3 regions of the Rahnella perminowiae genome follow, and region 2 is predicted to be linked to each of the others. Evidence: predicted binding sites of a transcription regulator. Region 2 holds the regulator's gene; each other region holds the start of a gene.
The links. The regulator sigma-54, encoded in region 2, starts transcription at its own class of promoters, with help from an activator protein. The targets are predictions, from matches to a motif close to GTTGGCACANNTTTCGCTNT.
Positions count from the first base shown of each region.

Region 1: the regulator sigma-54 is predicted to act here: its motif matches at 1,242-1,261, upstream of glnK (P-II family nitrogen regulator).
Region 3: the regulator sigma-54 is predicted to act here: its motif matches at 862-881, upstream of J1781_RS24495 (branched-chain amino acid ABC transporter substrate-binding protein).

Region 1 is NZ_JAFMOT010000179.1:122,206-124,478, reverse strand. It holds gene amtB (ammonium transporter AmtB) at 1-756, opposite strand, end outside; gene glnK (P-II family nitrogen regulator) at 842-1,180, opposite strand; gene J1781_RS14995 (SmdB family multidrug efflux ABC transporter permease/ATP-binding protein) at 1,523-2,273, opposite strand, start outside.
Region 2 is NZ_JAFMOT010000185.1:109,452-111,724, reverse strand. It holds gene hpf (ribosome hibernation promoting factor) at 47-334, opposite strand; gene rpoN (RNA polymerase factor sigma-54) at 358-1,791, opposite strand; gene lptB (LPS export ABC transporter ATP-binding protein) at 1,893-2,273, opposite strand, start outside.
Region 3 is NZ_JAFMOT010000188.1:202,012-204,284, reverse strand. It holds gene J1781_RS24505 (autoinducer binding domain-containing protein) at 1-358, shown strand, start outside; gene J1781_RS24500 (YgdI/YgdR family lipoprotein) at 421-636, opposite strand; gene J1781_RS24495 (branched-chain amino acid ABC transporter substrate-binding protein) at 1,050-2,174, shown strand.

The DNA of each region.
Region 1 (2,273 bases), on a different contig from region 2:
CAATGCGGCAACAGAGCTTGCGGCACTTGCTGAACCCGCGTTGAAGCCAAACCAGCCCACGTAGAGGATTGAGGCACCCGTGAAGACCATTGGCAGGTTGTGTGGTTTGAAAGCTTCCTTACCAAAACCGGCACGTTTACCGAGCAGATACGCTCCCACCAGGCCTGCAATTGCGGCGTTAATGTGGACAACAGTACCACCGGCAAAGTCCAGCGCACCATCAGCAGCCAGGAAACCACCTGCCCACACCATATGAGCCATCGGGATGTAAGAGAAAGTCAGCCAGATCACCGTGAAAATCAGAACCGCTGAAAAACGTACACGCTCAGCGATACCGCCCACGATCAGCGCCACCGTGATACAGGCAAATGAGCACTGGAATGCAACATGAATCATCTGCGAGAAGGTGCCTGTCACAGAATCCAGTCCAATGCCTTTCATCATGACGTTGCTGAAACCCCCGAAGAACGCATTACCTTCGCTGAAAGCAAGGCTGTAGCCGTAGAGGATCCACAGAACGCAGACCAGAGCAAAGGTGACAATAACCTGAGTCAGCATGGACAAAACGTTTTTCGAACGCAGTAAGCCGCCGTAGAACAACGCTACGCCAGGTACGGTCATGAACAATACCAGCGCAGTACAAATCATCATAAAGGCATTATCAGCGCCGTTTGCCGCTGCTGGTGCTGCCGCCATGGCCAGCGAAGGCAGCAAAGCCACTGCACCAAGCCCCATCATGGATAAAAGTTTTTTCATTATTAACCCACCCCTGTTTCTCAAAACTGTTTTTTCTCATCTGATTTATCTCAAACCGATTGGTGTGAGAGAAAAGAACCTGAAATCACAGTGCTGCTTCGTCGGTTTCACCGGTACGAATACGGATAACACGTTGCAACTCAGCAACGAAAATTTTGCCATCACCGATCTTGCCGGTGTAGGCCGCTTTGCTGATCACGTCGATCACTTCATCAAGCTGATCGTCAGCGATAGCAATGTCGATTTTTACTTTTGGTAGGAAGTTCACGCTGTATTCCGCGCCACGGTAAAGTTCTGCATGACCTTTCTGACGGCCAAAACCTTTAACTTCCGTTACGGTCAGCCCCTGAATTCCAACAGCAGACAGCGCTTCACGCACGTCTTCCAGCTTAAAAGGTTTGATCACCACAGTAACCAGCTTCATTGTGCCACTCCTCGAATTAAGGGCCTGCCGTGAGAGGACTCACGCCCGATACGGATTGAATAAAGCAAAGGGTGTGCCAGAGTTGAAATTGGTCACAGATTCATGCAATTCCCACGTAATACGGCATTTTCAGAATAATCGTGACCCTGCGCACAGTTGCCAAATCCTATTCAGCACAGCAGCGCTCGCACCATTTAAGTGCTCATCGCTGCTTTTTAGTGCATCCGGATTGATAAAAAGGTTTTGCCTGCATGAATACAGTGCGGGGAAAGCTAAAAACGGGAAAAGAAAACCGGGGAAAAAAGATAGCCGGTACCGCGGAGAGACGGCACCGGGATAAGATTATGCGTTTTCTGTTGCAGGTGTAATCTGTCCGGCAGAAGCCAATTGCTGCCCGGCAAGTTGCAACTGATACATCTGATAATACCGGCCTTTTTCTGCCAGCAGCTGCAAGTGATTACCCTGCTCAACGGCTTGTCCGCGGTGCAATACCAAAATATTATCGGCATCTACGATCGTTGAAAGCCGGTGTGCAATAACCACAAGTGTAGTCTGCTGACGGATAGCCCGTAATGCGCGCTGAATTGCCTGCTCTGTGCCGGAGTCAATATTGGCCGTTGCCTCGTCAAGGATCAGAATTTCCGGTGCCTGCACCAAAACGCGCGCCATCGCCAATAATTGCTTCTGCCCGACAGAAAGATTATTGCCCTGTTCTCCCAGACGCGTATTGATACCTTCGGGCATTTCGCGCACCAGCGGTGAGAGCTGGACAATGTCCAGCGCATGCCAAACCTGTGCTTCATCAATATCACGGCCTAACGTGACATTGGCAAATACGGACTCTGCCAGAACGACCGGATCCTGTTGCACCATCGCAATACCTTTACGCAGGCTGGTATGCGATAAATCGGCGAGGTTACGCCCGTCAACCCGGATCTCACCTTTGTTTAGCGGATAATAGCCCATCAGCAGATTTGCCAGCGTGCTTTTACCGCTGCCGGTATGCCCGACCAACGCGACAAATCCGCGTGAAGGGACGTGCAAAGAAATGTTTTCCAGCACCCATTTATCCGGCAGATAAGCAAAGCTGACG
Region 2 (2,273 bases):
AAGCCGATGCCCGAAGGTTTGTAGCACAGGGTTGGCTACATGAATGTCAGTGCTGTTTCAGTTTGTCTTTATGTTTATTCAGCTGTCGGGCCAGTTTATCAACCAGCCCGTCAATCGCTGCGTACATATCCTGATGTTCCGAGGTGGCATGTAATTCGCCTCCGTTCACATGCAAAGTGGCTTCCGCTACTTTCTGCACCTTTTCCACGCTCAACACCACATACACCTGATTAATCCTGTCGAAATACTGCTCGAGCTTAGCCAGTTTCGACGTGATGAACTCTCTCAGGGGATCCGTGATCTCAATGTGATGTCCGGTAATGTTGAGCTGCATAATGTCTTCCTTCTCTGTTGAGGTCAAACTAACTGTTTACGTTGGTTTGAGGGCGGGATGGACAAAGACTCTCGGTATTTGGCGACAGTCCGGCGCGCAACCATAATTCCCTGATCGGAAAGCAGGGTTGCTAACTTGCTGTCACTGAGCGGTTTTACAGGATTCTCCGCTGCGATTAATTTCTTCACCAGCGCCCGGATCGCGGTTGACGATGCCTCGCCGCCGCTGTCTGTACTGACATGGCTGGAGAAGAAATACTTCAGTTCGAAAATACCACGCGGACTGTGCAGGAACTTTTGTGTCGTCACGCGTGAAATCGTCGATTCGTGCATTTCCACGGCACTGGCAATATCGGCCAGCACCATAGGTTTCATAAATTCTTCACCCAGTTCAAAGAACGCCTGCTGCTGCTCAACGATGCAGCGCGTCACTTTCAACAGCGTGTCGTTACGGCTTTCCAGGCTTTTAATTAACCACTTGGCTTCCTGCAGATTGCTGCGGATAAATTGCCCGTCGCTGTCGCTGCGTGTGGAGTTACCCATCGCGGCGTACTGCTGGTTAATCTTCAGACGCGGAATGCTGTCGGAATTGAGTTCTACCGTCCAGACCCCTGACACTTTACGCACCAGCACATCCGGGATCACGTATTCGGATTCGCCGGTATTGATCGACTGACCCGGACGCGGATCCAGAGACTGGATCAGAAGCATCGCTCCTTTGAGTGTATCTTCTTTTAACCGGGTTGATCGCATAAGTGCGCGGAAATCATGGTTCGCCAGCAAATCGAGATGTTCGCTGATGATAAGACGGGCTTCAGTGATGAAAGGCGTGTCAGTGGCATATTGAGACAGCTGGATCAGCAGACAATCGCGCAGGTCACGTGCTGCCACCCCCACCGGATCAAAACGCTGAACGCGTTTAAGCACGGCCTCAACTTCCTCCATCGTGATGTTTTCATCACCGACGCTTTCGAGGATGTCTTCAAGGGAGACGGTCAGGTAACCGGTGTCATCCACCGCATCGACAATTGATGTGGCAATCGCGGCATCAGTATCAGAAAACGGCGTCAGCTCAACCTGCCACATCAGGTAATCCTGAAGGGTCTGGGTGGTTTCACCCTGATAAATGGGCAGCTCGTCGTCGCTGTAATCATTACCGGTACCGGACGGCGTGCCTGCGGTGTAAATCTCATCCCAGGTCGCGTCGAGCGGCAATTCTTCCGGCATATCTTTTTGCTCGAGCGCCTCGCGGGTGTCTAACCCCTCGCTGTCGGTGGCTTCTACCGAGTCGATTTCTTCATGAAGGTCAGTTTGTTCCAACAGAGGGTTGCTCTCCAGCGCGAGTTGGATCTCCTGCTGGAGCTCAAGCGTGGACAGTTGCAACAAGCGGATGGCCTGTTGTAACTGGGGAGTCATAGCCAGTTGTTGGCTGAGTCTGAGTTGCAAACCTTGCTTCATATCTTGGCTTAATTCCGTTGATGAGTGAAAACGGCAACACTTCTGTCAGAGACGGCCTGTTTCAGTGTAGGTGGAAACAGGCACGGTTCCGGCGGCACAGATCACAGACGGAATTCTTCACCAAGATAAACACGTTTAACTTGTTCATCAGCAAGAATGTCGGCTGGCGTGCCGTGGGCAATCAATTTCCCCTGACTGACAATATACGCGCGTTCACAAACGTCGAGTGTTTCGCGCACGTTATGGTCAGTGATCAGTACGCCGAGGCCGCTGTCACGTAAATGCTCAATGATTTTTTTAATGTCGATAACGGAAATCGGGTCAACCCCGGCGAACGGTTCATCCAGCAGGATGAATTTAGGGTTTGCTGCCAGCGCACGGGCAATTTCCACACGACGTCGTTCACCACCGGACAGTGACTGACCGAGGTTATCGCGCAAATGAGAAATATGGAACTCTTCCATTAATTCATTCGCGCGGTC
Region 3 (2,273 bases), on a different contig from region 2:
AGGCGTGCTCAGTGTGGCACGAAAAGAAGATATATTTGTTTCGCAAAAGGAATCCATGAATATTATTGGAATGATTACAGTTTATTTGCACAAACTTAATAATCAATTTTTAAGGGATTTTAATAATAAACTTATTGATAAGGTAGGGAATTTAACGCCGCCAGCAATACTGACTGCAAGAGAACGTGAATGTTTGGTCTGGCTTGCGGAAGGGAAAACCAGTTGGGAAATAAGCCGGATTCTGTCAATTTCAGAAAGAACAGCAGTATTTCACATTAACAATTGCATGACCAAACTTGGGGCTAAAAATAGAGTGCAGGTGATAATGAAAGCCATGAGAGCCAATATTATTAAATAAAACGGGCCTGTCACTGGCAGGCCACATTTTGCCTTCGTGTCAGATGACTGGCCCCGTCTTACCTACTTTTTCACAATACCCGCAATATCATTGGTGTTCATCAGGTGATAATCGCCGTTCATGTCGGTATAGCTGGTCATGCCGGTATCGCGGTCACGATCCGGTTCACCGTGGGCGAAAAACTGGTCGCCGGATTTCGTATTAATCACATAATCGCTGGCACAGCCGGTTAATGCCAGGGCCAGAACCCCGGCCGTCAGGCAGAATAATTTCTTCATTGTTCAGCAGGTTCCTGTTGCAATCATTTGCCGGCATTACAAAACAAACTGCCGTAAGAAGCAAAGAATAAAAATGTCACTAAGCGTAATAGTGCGTGCAAAACCGCGATTGTGCACCAGCACGGTGCGATGTGATCCCGTCGTTGTTTCTGTGACTTGTTCGTAACGCTCTTGCGCCGCTATCTATACTCACATAACCCGTAACATTCTCAAAGGTTCTGTAACACTGGCAGATATTTTGCTTATGTCTCTTACCTTTGATGTTTTCACCCCTGGTGATAAGCGGGGAATCCTCAGTCTCAAGATTAAGCATTAAATTTCACATTTTCAGATGACGACTTCGTGTTGGTGTTTTTGCTACATGCGTTTTCCTTCACCCGTTTTGCATTAACTCAGTCCTAAGGATCATGATGATGTCGATGAAATTTATTAAAAGTCCTCTTTCTTTGTTGCTGGCAGGCTGTCTGGTCACGGCGTTTTCTGCGCGTGCGGATATCGTGATTGGCGTCGCCGGCCCGTTCACCGGCCCGAATGCCACCTATGGCGATCAGTACTGGCATGGTGCCACACAGGCCGCTGATGACATTAATGCCGCAGGCGGAATTAACGGCGAGAAAATCAAACTGGTGCAGGGTGATGATGCCTGCGAACCGAAACAGGCCGTTGCGGTGGCGAACCGTCTTGTTGATCAGGATAAAGTGCAGGCGGTTGTCGGGCATTTTTGCTCATCTTCTACCATGCCGGCGTCCGAGGTTTATAACGATGCCGGAATTATCGCCATCACACCGGGTTCAACCAACCCGCAAATCACCGAACGTGGCATGAGCGATATGTTCCGCATGTGTGGACGTGACGACCAGCAGGGGCAGGTTGCCAGCGATTACATCATTGACAAGCTGAAAGCCAAAAAAGTGGTCATTATCCATGATAAAGATACCTACGGGCAGGGGCTGGCGGATGCCACCAAAGCGGCGCTCAACAAGCGTGGCGTGAAGGAAGTGATGTACGAAGGGCTGTCGCGAGGTGAAAAAGATTTTAACGCGCTGGTCACCAAAATCAGTGCGCAGAAACCGGATGTGGTGTTCTTCGGCGGTTGCCATCCGGAGGCCGGTCCGCTGGTGCGCCAGATGCGTGAGCAGGGCGTGCAGGCCACCTTCTTCTCCGGTGACTGCATCGTGAACGAAGAAATGGTCACCGCCGCAGGTGGCCCGCAATACACCAACGGCATCCTGATGACCTTTGGTAAAGACCCGCGCCTGATCCCGGAAGGTAAAGCGGTCATCGATAAATTCCGTGCCAGCAAGTTTGAGCCGGAAGGTTATACCCTTTATTCCTATGCCTCCGTTCAGGCCATTGCCGCAGCGTTCAAAGCCACCGGCGGCAGCGATTCCGCCAAAGCCAGCCAATGGCTGAAAGCCAACAGCGTGGATACTGTCATGGGCAAAAAAGCCTGGGACAGCAAAGGCGATCTGAAAGTTTCGGATTACGTGGTTTATAAGTGGGATGACAAAGGCAAATATCAGGAAGTGAAAGAATAAAGCACGCTTATTTGCCATTTTGAACCCGGGCAGTGCTCAGTGACCTTACGTATTCCATGTACGCGACGGTTCTTGTGCGCTGACCGGGTCCGGACGGCT